Regions from separate parts of the Micromonospora sp. SCSIO 07396 genome, predicted to be linked through region 1. Evidence: predicted binding sites of a transcription regulator. Region 1 holds the regulator's gene; each other region holds the start of a gene.
What was found. Region 1 encodes HrcA, which represses chaperone genes, less so after heat shock. Its sites were predicted from a motif close to GGTTNGCACNCTCNNNNNGAGNGTGCNAACC; they were not measured.
Positions count from the first base shown of each region.

Region 2: the regulator HrcA is predicted to act here: its motif matches at 4,410-4,440, upstream of ACWCHM_RS24010 (FmdB family zinc ribbon protein).
Region 3: the regulator HrcA is predicted to act here: its motif matches at 3,097-3,127, upstream of groES (co-chaperone GroES).

Region 1 is NZ_CM132210.1:710,765-717,090, forward strand. Features, by position in the region: gene ACWCHM_RS03280 (enoyl-CoA hydratase-related protein) at 1-565, opposite strand, end outside; gene hemW (radical SAM family heme chaperone HemW) at 585-1,808, shown strand; gene ACWCHM_RS03290 (DUF4870 domain-containing protein) at 1,894-2,520, opposite strand; gene hrcA (heat-inducible transcriptional repressor HrcA) at 2,750-3,772, shown strand; gene dnaJ (molecular chaperone DnaJ) at 3,847-4,992, shown strand; gene ACWCHM_RS03305 (16S rRNA (uracil(1498)-N(3))-methyltransferase) at 5,147-5,881, shown strand; gene ACWCHM_RS03310 (histidine triad nucleotide-binding protein) at 6,272-6,326, shown strand, end outside.
Region 2 is NZ_CM132210.1:5,561,625-5,567,950, forward strand. Features, by position in the region: gene ACWCHM_RS23990 (molybdopterin molybdotransferase MoeA) at 1-75, opposite strand, end outside; gene ACWCHM_RS23995 (UTP--glucose-1-phosphate uridylyltransferase) at 72-1,073, opposite strand; gene ACWCHM_RS24000 (diguanylate cyclase) at 1,083-3,344, opposite strand; gene ACWCHM_RS24005 (5-formyltetrahydrofolate cyclo-ligase) at 3,430-4,074, shown strand; gene ACWCHM_RS24010 (FmdB family zinc ribbon protein) at 4,466-4,861, shown strand; gene ACWCHM_RS24015 (hypothetical protein) at 5,767-6,024, shown strand.
Region 3 is NZ_CM132210.1:96,128-102,453, reverse strand. Features, by position in the region: gene ACWCHM_RS00525 (molybdopterin-dependent oxidoreductase) at 1-800, opposite strand, end outside; gene groL (chaperonin GroEL) at 929-2,575, opposite strand; gene groES (co-chaperone GroES) at 2,648-2,962, opposite strand; gene ACWCHM_RS00510 (THUMP-like domain-containing protein) at 3,324-4,592, shown strand; gene ybaK (Cys-tRNA(Pro) deacylase) at 4,603-5,082, shown strand; gene ACWCHM_RS00500 (sugar ABC transporter substrate-binding protein) at 5,298-6,326, shown strand, end outside.

The DNA.
Region 1 (6,326 bases):
CGTCCAGCTCGGCGGCCGGCACGGCGGCGGTCACCAGCCCCACCTCGGCGGCCCGCCGGCCGTCGAAGGTGTCACCGGTCAGGTACAGCTCGGCGGCGGCCCGGGGGTGCAGCCGGGGCAGCACGGTCGCCGAGATCACCGCCGGGATCACCCCGATCCGCACCTCGGTGAAGGCGAACGTCGCCTCGGACGCGCAGACCGCCAGGTCGGCCGCCGCGATCAGGCCCAGGCCGCCGGCCCGGGCCGGCCCGGCCACCCGCGCCAGCACCGGCTTCGGGCACTCCCGCACCGCCACCAGCACGTCACCGAGTATCCCGGCCGGCACCGACCCGCTGGCGTACGCTGCCGCCGTCTCCTTCAGGTCGGCGCCGGAGCAGAACACCGGGCCGGTGTGGTCCAGCACGACCACCCGGACCGCGTCGTCGGCGATCGCCCCGGCGATCCCGGCCAGCAGCTCGGTCATCAGCGGGGTGGACAGCGCGTTGCGGTTGTGCGGGCTGTCCAGGGTGAGGGTGGTCACCCCACGGGCGGTGGCGACCCGCACGAGTCGGTCGGGAGAGGTCATGCCGGGCACACTAGTGGCCATGCCGGGCGTCCTTCCAGATGGTGAGACCGTTCCCGTCGACGGCGCGCTGCCCGCCACCGCTCTGCGGGAGGTCGGCGGGCGCGGCTTCGGCGTCTACCTGCACGTGCCGTTCTGCGCCAGTCGCTGCGGCTACTGCGACTTCAACACCTACACCGCAGCCGAGCTGGGCGGGGGTGCCGACCGCGAGTCGTACGCCGACACCGTGCTCGCCGAGCTGGCGCTCGCCGCCCGGGTGCTCGGCGACACCCCACCGCCCCGGGTCGACACGGTCTTCGTCGGCGGCGGCACGCCGACCCTGCTGCCCGCCGACGACCTGGCCCGGCTGCTGGACGGCATCGACCGCACCTGGGGGCTGGCCGCCGACGCCGAGGTGACCACCGAGGCCAACCCCGAGTCGGTGACCCCGGAGTCGCTGAAGACCCTGCGGGCCGCCGGCTACACCCGGATCTCGCTGGGCATGCAGTCCGCCGCCGCCGGGGTGCTGGCCGTCCTCGACCGCAACCACCGCCCGGGACGCGCCGCCGAGGCCGCCCGGGAGGCCCGTGACGCCGGGTTCGACCACGTCAACCTCGACCTGATCTACGGCACGCCGGGGGAGCGCCCGGAGGACTTCGCCGCCTCGCTGGACCAGGTGGTCGCCGCCGGGGTCGACCACGTCAGCGCGTACGCCCTGATCGTGGAGGACGGCACCCGGCTGGCCGCCCGGATGCGGCGCGGCGAGCTGCCGTACCCCTCCGACGACGTGGCGGCGGACCGTTACCTGGCCGCCGAGGCCGCCCTCGACGCGGCCGGTTTCTCCTGGTACGAGGTCTCCAACTGGGCCCGCAGCGGGGCCGCCCGGTGCCGGCACAACCTGCTGTACTGGACCGGCGGCGACTGGTGGGGCCTCGGCCCGGGGGCGCACAGCCACGTCGGCGGGGTGCGCTGGTGGAACGTCAAACACCCCACGACGTACGCCCAGCGGCTCGCCGCCGGGCACTCACCCGGCCTGGCCCGGGAGATCCTCACCCCGACCGAGACGCACACGGAGGACGTGATGCTGCGCCTGCGGCTCGCCTCCGGGCTGCCGCTGGACGTGCTGGACGACGCGGGCCGGGCCGCCGCCGCGCGGGCGCTGGCCGACGGGTTGCTGGACCCGGTGGCGTACCCGCAGGGGCGGGCGGTGCTCACCCTGCGCGGCCGGCTGCTGGCCGACGCGGTGGTGCGCGACCTGCTGCCCTGAGCACGGTTGCGCCGGCCGCCACCCGCCGGGGTGCGCCGGAGTCGGCGGTGGTGCCCGACCGGCCGGGGGAGCGGCCGGTCGGGACTCACTTGATGAAGCTGGTGGACATCGGATAGCGGTAGGCCTGGCCCTCGTTGGCCTTCATGCCGGCGATGATCCCGAACAGGATCTGGATCACCACGACCGCGATGCTGGGCAGGAAGAACAGGCACCAGCTCACGAACAGCAGCACGAACGCGATGATCGACCAGAGGATCTGGAAGTTCAGCGCGGCCAGGGCCTGCGCCCGGACGGCCGGCGACTGCTGCCCGCGCACCAGGTAGGCGATCAGCGGGGCGACGAAGCCGAGCGGGCCGAAGCTGATCAGCGCACCGGCGGCCCCGCCGAAGTGTGCGACCAGCGTCCAGGTCTTGTCCTCGCTGTTGGCGTAGCCGCCGCCCGGTGCACCGTAGGTGCCGCCGGTCGGATATCCGCCGCCGGGCTGGGGATAACCACCCGCGCCGGGCGGGGGGTAGCCACCCGGCGGGGGGTAGCCACCCGCCGGCGGCTGGTCACCGGTGGGCGGCGGATACCCGCCGGGCGGGGGATACCCGCCCGCCCCCGGAGCGCCGGACAGTGGTGCGGTGGGCGGCTCGTATGGCGAGCCCTGGCCGGCGTTCGGGTCCGGCGGATAGCCGTCCCCCGCGCCGGGCGGGCGAGGTGGTTCAGTCATGCCCGCCACGGTAGGGGCTGCCGGCAAGGGTGCACCAGAGCGACACTGGTGAGGTTGGCCTCGACGCTGCGTCAGCGCCGGGATCCGCCGGGGCGGGCGCACCGACGGTCCGTCCTGATCATCGCGGCGGCGGTACTGCCGACGTAGACTGGCACTCGCTACAGTCGAGTGCCAGAGTGCTTGCCCGGGTGCGCAAGCGCCCGGGGCGACGTGCGTCAGGAGGTGGGAGATGGGTCTCGACGACCGCAAACTCGCCGTGCTGCGGGCGATCGTCGAGGACTACGTCGCCACGCAGGAGCCCGTCGGCAGCAAGACGCTCGTCGAGCGGCACCAGCTCGGGGTCTCCCCGGCGACGGTCCGCAACGACATGGCGGTCCTGGAGGAGGAGGGCTACATCCGGCAGCCGCACACCAGCGCCGGCCGGGTCCCCACCGACCGGGGCTACCGCCTCTTCGTCGACCGGCTCTCCCGGGTCAAGCCGCTCAGCCCGGCCGAACGCCGGGCCATCGAGCGCTTCCTGGTCGGCGCGGTCGACCTCGACGACGTGGTGCACCGCACCGTACGCCTGCTGGCACAGCTCACCCGACAGGTCGCCGTGGTGCAGTACCCGTCGCTGGCCCGCTCGTCGGTGCGCCACCTGGAACTGGTGCCGATCTCCACCACCCGGCTGATGCTGGTCATGATCGCCGACACCGGGCGGGTCGAGCAGCGGCTGGTCGAGCTGGCCGCGCCGGTGCCCGCCGACGACGTCCTCGACCTGCGCCGGCTGGTCAACGAGAAACTGGTCGGGAGTCGGTTGTCCGACACTCCGCCGCTGGTGCAGGCGCTCGTCGACGAGAGTGCGCCACACCTGCGCGGCGCGATGACCACCCTGTCCACGGTGCTGCTGGAGACCCTGGTGGAACGCACCGAGGAGCGGCTGGCGCTGGCCGGCACCGCCAACCTCACCCGGGGTGGCCTACTCGACTTCCAGGGCTCGCTGCGACCCATCCTGGAGGCGCTCGAAGAGGAGGTCGTGCTGCTCAAGCTGATCGGCGAGGCGCAGCCGAGCACCACCCGGGTGCTGATCGGCGACGAGAACGAGGTCGACAATCTCCGGGCCGCCTCGGTGGTCAGCACCGGGTACGGCCCGGGCACCACCATCGTCGGTGGGCTGGGCGTGCTCGGCCCGACCCGGATGGACTACCCCGGCACCATCGCCACGGTCAGGGCCGTGGCACGCTACGTGGGCGAGCTGCTGGCCCAGAACTGACCAGTCCGGGCCGGCGGCCGGCTCCGGCCGCCGACCGGCGCAAACGCGAGACGAACATGAGGACACGGAACGCAGTGGCCAGGGACTACTACGGCATTCTCGGGGTGAGCCGGGAAGCCTCCGACGACGAGATCAAGCGCGCCTACCGCAAGCTGGCGCGGCAGTTCCACCCGGACGTCAATCCGGACCCGGAGGCACAGGAGAAGTTCAAGGACATCAACGCCGCGTACGAGGTCCTCTCGGACGACCGGAAGCGGCAGATCGTCGACCTGGGCGGCGACCCGCTCGCCCCGGGCGGCGGGGGCGCCGGCGGCCCGGGCGGCCCCGGCGGGGCGGGCCCGTTCGTCGGCTTCCAGGACATCATGGACGCCTTCTTCGGCGGTGCGGCCGGTGGCTCGCGGGGTCCCCGGCCGCGTACCCGGCCCGGTGCCGACGCGATCCTGCGGCTGGAACTGGACCTGCACGAGACCGCCTTCGGCGTCGAAGCCCCGATCACGGTGGACACCGCCGTGCTCTGCACCACCTGCTCCGGAGCGGGCACCGCGGCCGGCACCCACCTGGCGACCTGCGAGGCGTGCGGCGGCCGGGGCGAGGTGCAGTCGGTGCAGCGCACCTTCCTCGGCCAGGTCGTCTCGGCCCGGCCGTGCACCGTCTGCCAGGGCTACGGCACCACCATCCCGCACCCCTGCCCGACCTGCGCCGGCGACGGCCGGGTGCGGACCCGCCGCTCGCTGACCGTCAAGATCCCGGCCGGGGTGGAGGACGGCATGCGCATCCGGCTCGCCCAGCAGGGCGAGGTCGGCCCGGGTGGCGGCACCGCCGGTGACCTCTACGTCGAGATCCACGAGCGGCCGCACGACGTCTACTCCCGCAAGGGCGACGACCTGCACTGCCGGGTCACCGTCCCGATGACGGCCGCCGCGTTGGGTACCCGGCTCACCATCAAGACGCTGGACAGCGACGAGACCGTCGACGTCAAGGCCGGCACGCAGCCGGGCAGCACGCTGCGGCTGCGCGCCCAGGGCGTACCGCACCTGCGCGGCACCGGCCGGGGCGACCTCTACGTCCACCTCGACGTGCGTACCCCGACCAAGCTCGACGCCGACCAGGAGAAGATGCTGCGGGACTTCGCCAAGACCCGGGGCGAGGAGGTCGCCGAGCTGAGCAAGCAGGGCGGCTTCTTCTCCCGGATGCGCGACGCCTTCAACGGCCACGCGTGACGGGTCGGGCTGACCGGCCGGCCTCCTCCGGTCGGGCTGTTGTGGTCGGGTCCCGTGCGGTTTCGTGCCGGTCGGCTCGTCCCGGTCGGGGCGTCCCGGTCGGCCGGAGTCCCGGGTGGCTCCCCGGCCGGCCGGGCCGGTTAGCCTGATCGGCGTGTCCGCGCCGCTGTTCCTGGTCGAGTCGCTGCCCCCCGCCGACCAGGTCACCCTGGACGGCCCCGAGGGGCACCACGCCGCGACCGTGCAACGGCTGCGCGTCGGCGAGGAACTGCTGCTCGCCGACGGGCGGGGCGGCACCGCCACCGCTGTGGTCACCGCCGTCGGCCGGGGCGCCCTCGACCTCACCGTCACCTCCCGGGGGTACGTCGACGCGGACGTCCCCCGGCTGGTGGTGGTGCAGGGCATCGCCAAGGGTGACCGGGGCGAGTTGGCAGTCCAGGCGATGACCGAGGTCGGAGTGGACGAGATCGTGCCCTGGGCGGCGTCCCGCTCGGTGGCGCAGTGGCGCGGTGACCGGGGCGTACGGGCCCGGGAGAAGTGGGTGACGACGGCCCGGGAGGCGGCCAAACAGGCCCGCCGGGCGTGGCTGCCGGTGGTGGCCGGCTCCCCGGACGAGTCCACCGCCACGGTGGCGCGTCGGATCGCCGGGGCGGGCACGGCGTTCGTCCTGCACGAGGAGGCCGAGGAGCGGCTCACCACGGTCGACCTGCCGAGCGCCGGCGAGATCGTCCTGGTCGTCGGGCCCGAGGGCGGCATCGCCCCGGCCGAGCTGGCCACCTTCACCGATGCGGGTGCCCGCCCGGTACGCCTGGGCCCCTCGGTCCTGCGTACCTCCACCGCCGGCCCCGCCGCCCTGGCCGTCCTCTCCACCCGCCTCACCCGCTGGTAACACCCCACCCCACCCCACGCTGCCCTCCCGCCTCGCCCCCGCCTCGCCCCCGACCTGCCCTGGTGATCAAGAGGTTTGCGTCATCGCCGGGGCCGATTCGTGCCGCAAACTTCTTGGTCACCGTCCCATTGGTGCCGTCTGCTGGCGGTGTCTTCGGTGATCAAGAGGTTTGCGTCATCGCCAGCCCCATTCCTGCCCCAAACTTCTTGGTCACCGCGCCCGCACCGCCGCCCCCTGGTGGTGTGCCCCGTGATCAAGAGGTTTGCGTCATCGGCCGGCCGGATTCTGACGCGAACCTCTTGATCACCGGGGGAACGGTGGGGCGGGGGTAGCGGGGGAGGGCGGGGAGGGGGCGGGGGAGGGGAGTGGGGTGGTCTTTAGAGTGGGGGGATGGGAGCCGACTGTCTGTTCTGCCGCATCGTCGCCGGGGAGATTCCGGCCACCA
Region 2 (6,326 bases), 2.6 Mb from region 1:
CAGCACGCTGCCCAGGTAGTCGGCGAGCGGCGTCAACTCGTTCGCGGCCGCCTCGGCGTCGGCCGTCGAGGTCATGTACCGGAGCCGCCCGCCGCGTCGCGTACCCCGTTGAGGATCGCCGCCGTGACCGTCTCGTCGCCGTTGTTGACGAACTCGGTCAGCCAGGCGCGGAACTCGGTGCCGAGGTCCTCCCGCTCGGCGGCGATCTGCACCACTGTCTGGAGGTAGCCCAGCGGCATGCCGGTGTCGTAGCGGGTGCCCCGGTAGACGATCGCGTGCACCGGCACCCCCTCGCTACGCAGCAGCTCCATCGCGTCGGTCAGCTGGATCTCCCCGCCGCTGCCCGGTTCGGTACGCCGGATCGCGTCGAAGATCCGCCCCGGCAGCACGTACCGGCCGAGGACCGCCAGGTTGCTCGGGGCGTCCTCCGGTTGGGGCTTCTCCACCATGCCGGTGACCTTCACGACCTCGCCGATGTCGGTCAGCTCCGCCTCGGCCGGCTCGACCGAGGCGATGCCGTACCGCTTGGTCTCGGCCGGGTCGACCTCGAAGAACGCCAGCACCACCCCACCGGTGCGGGCCTGGAGCTCCAACATGGCCGGCAGCAGCGGCTCGGACGGCTTGACGAACTCGTCGCCGAGGAGCACCGCGAAGGGCTGGTCGCCGACGTGCGACTCGGCGTACCCGACGGCGTGGCCCAGGCCGAGCTGCTCCGGCTGGCGGCAGGTGTAGATCTCGGCCAGCTCGCTGGGACGCTTGACCGCGGCCAGCCGCTCGGCGTCGCCCTTGGCCTCCAGCCGGGCCTCCAGATCGGGGCGACGGTCGAAGTGGTCCACCATCGACGTCTTGCCCCGCCCGGTGATCAGCAGCACGTCACCGATGCCGGCCTGGGCGGCCTCCTCGACGATGTACTGGAGCACCGGTCGGTCGATCACCGGTAGCAGCTCCTTGGGCACCGCCTTCGTGGCCGGCAGGAACCGGGTGGCCAGGCCGGCGGCCGGGATGACAGCCTTGACCGCGCGGGCGCGACCGGTCGCGGCGGTCGCTGAGGGGTTCGCTGAGTGCTCCGACATGCCGCGAGACTATCGGCCACGGCTCTGCCGCGGCGGGTGAGGACCGGAAGACGCGCCGCCCGGCTGCGTCACACCGGGAGCGCCGACGGCGTGCCGACCGGCCGACCCGTCGGCCGGCAGGTCGTCGACGGAACCCCGGTCGGGGGGCGGCCGACGGATGGGTGGCCGGTCGGCGGGGGGCGGCCCGGCGCGGGGCAGGCCGTCGTCCGGGCTGGTCGCCCCCGCCGGCACGGCGATCTCCCCGACCGCGCCGTCGGCTGCCGGCGTCGGGCGGGGCCGGGCGGTCGCCACCCGGTAGCCGTCCCGGCCGGCACCCTTGGCCGCGTACAACGCCTCGTCGGCGGCGTCCAGCACCTCCGCGCCGGTGCTGGCGTGATCGGGATAGACGGCGATGCCGATGGAGACCGACACCGCGATCGTCGTCGGGACCCCCGCGTGACCGACCACCACGACCGGGGTTTCCCGCACCGCCGCACCCAACCGCTCGGCCACGGTCGCCGCGCCCCGGGCGTCGGTCTCCGGCAGCAGCACCACGAACTCCTCACCGCCCTGCCGGAAGGCGAGGTCCACCTCGCGGATCTCGCCGCGCACCCGACGGGCGAACTCGGCGAGCACCGCGTCCCCGGCGGCGTGCCCGTAACTGTCGTTGACGGCCTTGAAGCGGTCCAGGTCGAGGACGAGGATGCTGAGCATCCGACCGAACCGGCTGGCCCGTTCCACCTCCCGACGCAGCGACTCGCGCAGATAGCGGTAGTTCCACAGCCCGGTCAACGGGTCGGTCAACGACAGCCGCTGCGCCTCCTCGTGCACCCGGACGTTCTCCACCGCCACCGCCGCGTGCCCGGCGAAGGTACGCAGGGTGGCCAGGTCGTCGTCGTCGAACTCGTCGCCGCCCAGCCGGTCGTAGAGGACCAGCACGCCGCCCGCGGGCTCCCGACCGGTGACGTCCCCGCCGGGCGCGGTGAACGGCACCGCCACGTACGTCTCGCACCACGGTTCGCCGGGCGGCGTCGACCCGGGCGGCACCCGACCGCGCTGCGGTTCCCCGGTGGCGGCGACCGCGCCGACCACCCCCGCGCCCACCGGCACCCGCAACTCCTCCGGCTCGGTGCCCGCCGGGCAGCGCCCCGCCAGCCCCTCGGCGCACCGCCCGACCAGCGTCGCGGCGTCGTCGCGCAGCAGCACCGCCCCGGCCCGCGCCCCGGTCGCCGCGATGGCGCTGTGCAGGATCACCCGCAGGATGCGTTGCAGGTCGTGGGTGCTGGCCAGGGTGTCCCCGAGCACCCCGAGGTGCCCGCGCAGCTGGTCCCGGCTGCTGGTCAGCGCGGCCACGTACCCGGCGGTCTCCCGGATCATCCGGTTGAACGCGGCGGCGAGCCGGCCGATCTCGTCCCGGCTGCGCACCGGCACCCGGGCGGTCAGGTCGCCCCGGGCCACCCGGTCCACCGCCCCGGCCAGTTCCACCAGCGGCCGGGTGGTGACCCGGGCCAGCCGCCACGCGGTCAGCACGGCCAGCACGGCGGCCAGCAGCACCGCCCCGACCAGCGCCGCCGGCAGGCCCGACGGTCGTTCACCGGCGACGGAGAGCAGCAGCGGCAGCGGCTGCCCGGGGGCCGGCCCGAGCCGCCGCACGTACCGGCCGTCGGGGGTCGTCGTGACCCGGTCGCCGTCGAGGCCGCCGGCGGCGGCGAGCACCTCCCCGCGTACCCGCCGGGTCTCGGTGGTGTGGGTGATCCGGTCGGGGCCGTCGGCGTCGTCGAGCAGGGTGACCGCGACGCCTGTCGCGGCGGCCAGCCGGGCCACGAACGCCGGATCGACGATCTCGGCGGCGGCCACCGCGCCGAGCGGCGCGCCAGCCGGGTCCCGCAGGTCCACCCGGGCGCTCAGCGCCCGCACCGGCCCGCTGGTCCGGGCCGTCCCCGTACAGTCCTGCCAGGGGGTCGCCGGCCCGCCAGGGGTGGCGTACGTGGTGCCGCCGGCCACGTCGGTGACCAGCACGGCGGCGGCCAGCCCTCGGCTGACCACCTGACCGGCCGCGCCCGCCCGGGTCGCCGGGTCGGGGCGCAGGGCCACCGCGTCGGCGGCGGCCCGCAACTGCTGGCAGAGCGCGTCGATCGAGGTACGCACGGCGGACGCGGCCAGGCCGAGGCGTTCGGTGGACCGGCTGCGGTCCACCGTCGACAGGGTGCTGCCGACGAAGACCGCGCCGAGCAGCACCGGACCGAGCACCACCGTGAGGAAGGCCGCCGTCAACCGCCCGCGTAGCGTCAACGCTGTCCCCCCGGAAGTTCCAGGCCCGTTCCTGCGATGCTGACACAGAGCGACCGATTTGACAGCGTTGCGTCAGGAGTGTTGCGTGCCCGATTTTTCTGATGGAGCGGACGTCGCCCACGCGGCCAAACGCGAGACACGGACCGCGCTGCTCGCCCGCCGCCGGGCGCTCACCGCAGCACAGCGGGCCGCCGCTGCGGCGCGCATGCAGGCCGAGCTGACCGCACTGGTACGCCGGCTGCGGCCGACCAGGATGACCGGGTACGTGCCGGTCGGCTCCGAGCCGGGCGGCCCCGACCTGCCCGACGTGCTGCGGGCCGCATTGCCGGCCGGGGCGGAACTGCTGCTGCCGGTGCTGTGCGACGACCTCGACCTGGACTGGGCCCCGTACGCCGGACCGGACACCCTGGTCGCCGCCGGCCGGGGCATGCGCGAACCAGGCGGACCCCGGCGGGGGCGGGCGGCGATCGTCGGGGCCTCCCTGGTGGTGGTGCCCGCGCTGGCGGTGGACCGGCGCGGGCTGCGGCTGGGTCGGGGCGGCGGCTCCTACGACCGGGCCCTGGCCCGGGTGCCGGCGACCACCCTGACCGTGGCGCTGCTACACGACGGCGAACTGCTCCCGGAGCTGCCCGGCCAGCCGCACGACCGGCCGGTGGGCGCCGCGCTCACCCCGGCGGACGGGTTGCTCACGCTCCCGCCGCCCGGCCCCGTCGATCATGTGGTGGGTTGACCCCGTGGTCCGGGTCGATGCTGTGGTCGGGTTCATGCTGTGGTCGGCTCGATGTCGGGGCGTCGGCGGGTGCGGGTCGGCTGATGTGTGGGCTTCGGCCGGGTGCGGGTCGGCGATGTCGTGGGCTTCGGCCGGGTGACGACCCGGCCGGCGATGTCGTGGGCTTCGGCCGGGTGCGGGCCGGTCGATGTGGTGGTCCGGCACGATGTCGGAGCCCGGGCCGATGTCGGGGCCACTGGTGGAGTGTGGTCCGCAGCTGGCGGGCCGGGTGCACGGACGCCCGGCGGGCGGATGACGATCACGTCCGCTGGACGAACCCGGGTCCGATGACGCACCATTGGCACTCGAATACGTCGAGTGCCAACCGGCCGTACCAGATCCGGAGGAGAACGTGCCCACGTACCAGTACGCCTGCACCGCGTGCGGCCACCAGCTCGAGGCGGTGCAGTCGTTCTCCGACGAGCCGCTGACCGAGTGCCCCGCGTGCGAGGGGCGGCTGCGCAAGGTCTTCAACTCGGTCGGGGTCGTGTTCAAGGGCTCCGGCTTCTACCGCACCGACTCCCGGGCCTCCGGCAGCGAGGGCAAGAGCGGCGCGGCGAAGCCGACGAAGTCGGAGGGCGCCTCGTCCGGCGGAGACTCCTCCGGTTCCGGCTCGTCGTCCAACTCGGGCTCGTCCAGCTCGGGCTCGTCGCCCAGCTCGGGCGGGTCCTCGGCCTCCGGCTCGCCGTCGTCCGGCTCCGGTTCCTCCAGCCCCACCAAGTCCCCCGCCCCCAGCACCTCCTCCTAACCCTCCCCCTCCCTCCCCCCCACCCCCACCCACCCCCGGCCACCCGAGCTGATCAAGAGATTTACGTCAAGTTGATCTCTACGGATGACGTAAACCTCTTGATCAGCTGACGCAAAGCTCTTGATCACCGAGCTGGGCCGGGGGTGGCGGGCAGGGTGGGGTTTTCCACAGGGCGAGCCGTTGTCCACAGGCTGTGGACGACGGCTCGTGAGGTGTGCAGTTTCCGCCTAACCTGCTGAGCCGGGACGCCACCACGGCGTCCCGGTGGACAGCGGAGGTGGAGCATGGCGGCCAGCGGCGCGGACGGTCACGGCTCGCTACGACCGTTCCGCTGGCCGCGTCGGCCGGGTGGGGCGACCCTGCTGCGTGCGGCGCTGGTGGCCGTTCTGCTGGGGCTGGCGGTGATCGTCCTGGACGCTCCGGAGGACTGCGCCCCCGGTGCTTCCCCGACCATGAGGTTCCCGGTCGCGGCGGGGATCTACGACGCGAAGGGCCCTACCGGGTCGACCGGCCCTACCGGTACGCAGGGACCTGCCGGCGCGCGAGGCCCCACCGGCCTGGAGAGACCTGCCGGTACGCGAGGCCCCACCGGCCTAGAGATGCCTGCTGGCGTGACGGGTCTTGCCGTTGTGAAGGGACCTGCCGACAGGCGGGGGCCCGCCGATTCGGCAGTCCTCCCGGGCACGACATTCAGCGCGATCGGCTGCACTGCCGCACCGGACCGCGGGGCGGACGGTTCTGCCTCCGCGGACCCGCCCGGCCCCGCCGCGCCCCGCAGGCGTACGGGTGCCGACGGGGTCGCCGTCCCCCATGGGCAGGATGGCGGCCGACCCCCGGCCAACCGTGATCGATCCGTCGACGGGGTCGCTCCGGCTGCACTGCCACTGCCGAGCGGCTTCGTCGGCGTGCCCGTACGCCTGGCCGAGCCGGCCGCCCTCGCGGTGTTGCGCCCCGGCGCGCGGGTCGACCTGCTCGTGTTACCGGCGGGACGGGACGCCGGCGAGACGGTCCTGCTGGCAGCCGACGCGCTGGTGCTCGACGTGGTGGGTGGGGACGCCGCCGACGGCTCGTCCGCGCTCTACCTGGCGGTCCCGCCCGATCAGGCGCAGCGCTCCGTCAGCCAGCCGGAGGGCAGCCGGTTCAGTGTCGTCATCCGGAGATGATCCAACCGCCGGTGGGTCTGCGGCGTGCCGCCCGGCATCAGGTCGGTCCCCGAAGGCCAGGTCACGCTCCCATGCGGACGACACGATCACGCTGGCCGGCTCCGCCGGCCCGTCAGCGCGCACCCGTAGCGCGTCCGCGACGGCACGCCGGTCGACCCTCGGCACCTCGTCGTAGCCCGTCCGGCGAGTCAGGGTGCCCTGCGGATCCATGTCGACGGCCACCACCCGGTGACCCCGTTCAGCGCCAGCCCCGCCAGTGGGCGCCGCACCGGATGGGGGCCAGTGGATCTTGCCAAGATCAT
Region 3 (6,326 bases), 610 kb from region 1:
AGCGCCGTGTCGATCCGGTAGAAGCCGCCGTTCGGCGTGGTGTAGGGGGCGAGCTGGGCCAGGGACAGGTCCGCACCGGCCGGCACCGTCGGCGCCACCGCCGACGGGGTGGGCAACGCGACCGCCTCCCGGGCCGCCGAGACCCCCCGCCGCCCGGCGAGCCAGTGCCCGCCCAGCCCCACCACGGTCGCCGCGCCCGCGAGCAGGCCCACACCACGCAGGAACCGCCGCCGGGACTCCGGGTCGGTCGACTCCAACGGCTCCCACCCGGACGGCGGACCGCTGCCCGGACCGGTGGGGGTCGGCCCCGGATAGGCCGGCGGGGTGGCGGACAGCGGGGTGGGCGGCTGCCAGGGCCACGGGTCGAGCTGCCAGGGGCCGGCCACGAACGCCCAGAGCACCAGCCCGCCCAACCCCCCGCCGACCAGTGCGGGGAGCGCGTCGGCGGCATCCGCGCCGGCCCGGGTGAGCGCAGCGGCGACACCGAGGCCGGTGAACGCCGCGATGCCCACCAGCCCCACCGCCAGCCGGCGCGCGGCCAGCACCCCGATCCCGGCGGCGAACGCCGCCAGCAGCACCGCCGTACCCACCAGCAGGGCGATCTTGTCGTACCTGCCGAAGACGTCGATGGCGAACTGCTTGAGCGGCTCGGGGACCGTGTCGACGACCACCCCGCCGACCGCGATCAGCGGGGCGGAGCGGGGACCGGTGAGGACGGCGACCGGCTCGGCGACACCGATGGCCACCACGGCGGCGGTGACCCCGGCCAGCGCGGCGAAGCCACGGGAGGTGGTGCTCATCGGGCCAGTGTCGTCGATCGACCGGGCCGGCCGCCAACCACGTCACCGTTCCGTAAGCAGCCGTCACCGTACGCGTCAGGGCGCACCGCCGACGTCGACGGTGCGCCCTGGGCTGGCGTGCTACCGGGTCAGAAACCCGGGCCGTGCTGGTGGCCGTGACCGTGGCCGTGGCCGTGCCCACCGGCGGCGGCCGGCTCCGGCTGCTCCGGCTTCTCGACCACCAGGCTCTCGGTGGTCAGCAGGAGACCGGCGATCGACGCGGCGTTGGTGACCGCGTTGCGGGTCACCTTCACCGGGTCGATGATGCCGGACTTCACCAGGTCGACGTACTCGCCCTGGGCGGCGTCGAGGCCCTGGCCCCAGTCCTGGCCGGCGACCTTCTCCACCACCACGTAGCCGTCGTGGCCGGCGTTCTGGGCGATCCAGCGCAGCGGCTCGACCAGCGCCTTGCGCACGATCGAGACACCGACCTTCTCGTCACCGGTCAGGCCGAGGTCGTCGTCGAGCACCGAGCGGATCTGGGCCAGCGCGGCACCGCCGCCGGGAACCGTCCCCTCCTCGACCGCGGCCTTGGTGGCGGCGATCGCGTCCTCGATGCGGTGCTTGCGCTCCTTCATCTCGACCTCGGTCGCCGCGCCCGCCTTGATGACCGCGATGCCGCCGGAAAGCTTCGCCAGCCGCTCGGCCAGCTTCTCCCGGTCCCAGTCGGAGTCGGACGCCTCGATCTCCTTGCGGATCTGGGCGACCCGGTCGGCGACCTCGGCGGACCTGCCGCCGCCGTCGACGACGGTGGTGTTCTCCTTGTCGACCACGACGCGCCGGGCGGTGCCGAGCGCCTCCAGGCCGACCTGGTCGAGCCGGTAGCCCAGCTCCGGGGCGACCAGCTCGGCGCCGGTCAGGATCGCCATGTCCTGGAGCATCGCCTTGCGGCGGTCACCGAAGCCGGGGGCCTTGACCGCGCAGACCTTGATGGTCTTGCGGATCGCGTTGACCACCAGGGTGGACAGCGCCTGACCCTCGACGTCCTCGGCGACGATCAGCAGCGGCTTGCTGTTCTGGAGGACCTTCTCCAGCAGCGGCAGCAGCTCCTCGATCGCCGAGATCTTCTGGGTGGTGATGAGGATGTACGGGTCCTCCAGCACCGACTCCTGCGACTCCGAGTCGGTGACGAAGTTCGGCGAGATGAAGCCCTTGTCGAACTGGAGACCCTCGGTCACCTCCAGCTCGGTGGTCAGGGTGGAGCCCTCCTCGACGGTGATGACACCGTCGCGGCCGACCCGCTCCATCGCCTCGGCGATCAGCTCACCGATGGTGGCGTCCTGCGCCGAGATCGTCGCGACGTGCGCGATCGACTTCTTGTCGGCCACCTCGACGGCCCGGCCGAGCAGCGCCTCGGAGACCTTGGTGGCCGCCGCGTCGACGCCCCGCTTGAGGCCGGTCGGGTTGGCCCCGGCGGCCACGTTGCGCAGGCCCTCGCGGACCATCGCCTGGGCCAGCACGGTCGCGGTGGTGGTCCCGTCGCCGGCGACGTCGTTGGTCTTCGTCGCCACCTCCTTGACCAGCTGCGCGCCGAGGTTCTCGTACGGGTTGGTGAGCTCGATCTCCTTGGCGATGGTCACACCATCGTTGGTGATCGTCGGCGCACCGAATTTCTTGTCCAGGACGACGTTGCGCCCGCGCGGGCCGAGGGTGACCTTGACCGCGTCCGCGAGGGCGTTGACACCGTGCTCCAGCAGGTGCCGGGCGTCGTCCGAGAAGCTCAGGATCTTCGCCATGAATGTCCCTTCGAAGCGTCGTCGCCCCGGCCCGGCGAGCCGGACCGGGGCGACGACACGGGAATCGGTTGGTTACTTCTCGATGACCGCGAGAACGTCGCGGGCGGAGAGCACCAGGTACTCCTCGCCGGCGTACTTGATCTCGGTGCCGCCGTACTTCGAGTAGAGGACGGTGTCGCCGACCTTGACGTCGAGCGGCACGCGGTTGCCCTTGTCGTCGATCCGGCCGGGGCCGACGGCGAGGACGGTGCCCTCCTGCGGCTTCTCCTTGGCGGTGTCGGGGATCACGATGCCCGACGCCGTGGTGGTCTCAGCCTCGTTCGCCTGGACCACGATCCGGTCCTCGAGCGGCTTGATCGCAACCTTGGTCGCGGTAGTCACGGGCATACCCTCCTGGGGTACTTGGTTTCGTTGCCGGCCGAGAGTCCGACCAGCGTCAATCTGCCACATGCCACCGGGCGGGGCCGTCGTCGCGGGTGCCGGTCCGCCTGGCGTTCAGCACCCGGACCGGATGGCCCGGACGCTGGCACCCTCGGGGTGAGAGTGCTAATCGCAGGTTATTCCTCGGCTAGCACTCCGTCAAGGAGAGTGCCAATCTGCCGCCCTCCGTGTCGGCTCCCGTCGCGCGCCCCGGCCCGCCCGGCGATGATCAACTCAATGGTGGCCATGGTGCGGTGACGACACCGGCCGGACACCGCACCGTCGGCCCGACTGGATCGATCCACCGGCCGGGCCGGACAATGGGCGGGTGGATCTCGACCAGTTCGCCGCGCTGCGTACCGCCGAGGGGTCGGCCGTGCTCGCCGCGGCGGCCGGGGTGGCCGGCGGCGACCCGCTGGTCGCGGCGGCGGCGCTGCGCTCGCGCGGGGTGCCGCCCGGGCTGGCCGCCGCCGCGCTGACCCAGGCCGAGCTGCGCCGCCGGGCGGTCGGCAAGTTCGGCCCGGAGGCGGCCGGGATGTTCCTCACCCGCCCCGGCCTGGAGCAGGCCACCCGCCGGGTGGTCGCCGACCGGCGGGCCGCCCGGCTCGCCGCCGCCGGGGTGCGCACCCTCGCCGACCTGGGTTGCGGCCTCGGTGCCGACGCGCTCGCCGCCGCCCGCGCCGGCATCCGGGTGTACGGCGTGGAGGCCGACCCCGTCACCGCCGCGTTGGCCGCCGCGAACGCCGGGGCCGCCGGGCTGGCCGGGATGTTCACCGTGGAGTGCGGCGACGCGACGGCCTTCGACGTGACCCGGGTCGACGCGGTCTTCTGCGATCCGGCCCGGCGGCGGGCCGGCACCGGCCGGCGGATCTTCGACCCGGACGCCTACTCGCCGCCGTGGGACTTCGTCACCGGGCTGGTGGCGCGGGTGCCGCACACGGTGGTGAAGGTGGCCCCCGGCATCGACCACGCGTTGATCCCGGCCGACGCCGAGGCGGAGTGGGTGAGCGTCGACGGGGACCTGGTCGAGGCGGCCCTGTGGTGCGGCGCGCTCGCCGGGGTGCCCCGCCGGGCGACCGTCCTGCGGTCGGGGCCCGCCGACCGGCGGCGGCCGGCGGACGGTTCGCCCGCCGACCATCCCGCCGACCGCGAGCCGGTCGCCGTCCACCGGTTGACCGGCACCGGTACGGCCGAGGCCCCGGTCGGCCCGGTCCGGCGCTACCTGTACGACCCGGACCCGGCGGTGGTCCGGTCGCACCTGGTCGCCGAACTGGCCGACACCCTCGACGCGACGCTTGCCGACCCGAGCATCGCCTACCTCTACGCGGACACCCCGCGTCCCACCCCGTTCGGCAGGTGCCTGGAGATCGTCGACGTGCTGCCGTTCTCGCTGAAACGGCTGCGCGCGCTGCTGCGGGAACGCCGGGTCGGCCGGGTCGAGATCCTCAAGCGGGGCTCGGCGTTGTCGCCCGAGCAGCTGCGGCGGGACCTGCGACTGGCCGGGGAGAATCCGGCCAGCCTGGTGCTGACCCGGGTGGCCGGGGCGCCGACGGTGCTGATCGGCCGACCGGTCGCGGACGGCGGCCCGCCGGGCTAGCGTGACCGGCATGGCGGGACAGGCCACTGCGGCGACGGCACTGCTGACCAAGCGGAAGATCGCCCACCGCACCCACCCGTACGACGTCGCGCCGGACGCGCCGAACTACGGCGCGCTGGTCGCGGCGGCGCTCGGGGTGCCGCCGGAGCGGGTGTTCAAGACGCTCGTCGCCGAGGTCGACGGGGCGCTGGCGGTGGCGGTCGTCCCGGTCACCGGCGAGCTGAACCTCAAGGCGCTGGCCACGGCGCTGGGCGGCAAGCGGGCCGCGCTGGCCGACCGGGCCGCCGCCGAGCGGAGCACCGGGTACGTGCGGGGCGGGATCAGCCCGCTGGGCCAGCGACGGCGGCTGCCGACGGTGGTCGACGTCTCGGCGCTGGACCACGACACCGTCTACGTGTCGGCCGGCCGGCGGGGGTTGCAGCTCCAACTCGCCCCGGCGGACCTGGTCGCCCTCACCGACGCCGGCACCGCGCGGATCGCCGCCGGCTGACCCCGGCCGGCGGTCGGCAGCCGGCCGCAGACCGGACACGCAGCGTGATTACGGGGCGGGTGTCCTGCGGGTGACAACCGCGTTGCTGAATTGTTACCGCCGCCAACAAACTTCTGACCTCGGCAGTCTTGCGCCCGCGTTGTGAGCGGGAATACGTTGCCGGACACAACAAAACACCGACCACTCCTCCCCCACCCTCGAAAGGACCCGTGCAGATGCGCAAGGGCTTCCTCACCTTCGCCGCCGTCGGCCTGCTGGCCACCGGCAGCATGGCCGCCTGCGGCGACGACTCCAGCAGCAACGACGCCGGCGGCGACGCCGCCAAGAAGCCGAAGATCGGCGTCATCCTGCCGGACAGCAAGTCCTCCGCCCGCTGGGAGACCGCCGACCGCAGGTTCCTCAAGGCCGCCTTCGACGCCGCCGGTGTCGAGTCGGACATCCAGAACGCCCAGAACGACAAGAACGCCTTCCAGACCATCGCCGACCAGATGATCACCAGCGGGGTCACCACCCTGATGATCGTCAACCTGGACTCCGGCACCGGCAAGGCCGTGCTGGACAAGGCGAAGTCGCAGGGCGTCGCGACGATCGACTACGACCGGCTCACCCTGGGCGGCTCCGCCCAGTACTACGTCAGCTTCGACAACGAGGCCGTCGGCAAGCTCCAGGGCGAGGGCCTGGTCAAGTGCCTGACCGAGAAGGGCGTCAAGAACCCGACGGTCGCCTACCTCAACGGCTCGCCGACCGACAACAACGCCACCCTGTTCAAGAACGGCTACGACTCGGTGCTCAAGCCGAAGTTCGAGTCGAAGGAATACACCAAGGGCCCGGACCAGTCGGTGCCGGACTGGGACCCGGCGCAGGCCGCCACGATCTTCGAGCAGATGCTCACCCAGACCGGCGGCAAGATCGACGGTGTGCTCTCCGCCAACGACGGCCTCGGCAACGCGGCCATCTCGGTGCTGAAGAAGAACAAGCTCAACGGCAAGGTCCCGGTCACCGGCCAGGACGCCGACGTGACCGGCCTGCAGAACATCCTCGCCGGTGACCAGTGCATGACCGTCTACAAGGCCGTCAAGAAGGAGGCCGACGCGGCCGCCGAGCTGGCCATCGCCGTGGCCAAGGGCGAGCGCAAGGAGACCGGGCAGACGGTCAAGGACCCGGAGAGCGGCCGGGACGTCCCGTCCGTGCTGCTGGAGCCGAAGGCGATCGACAAGGCGACCGTCAAGGACGTCGTGGCCGAC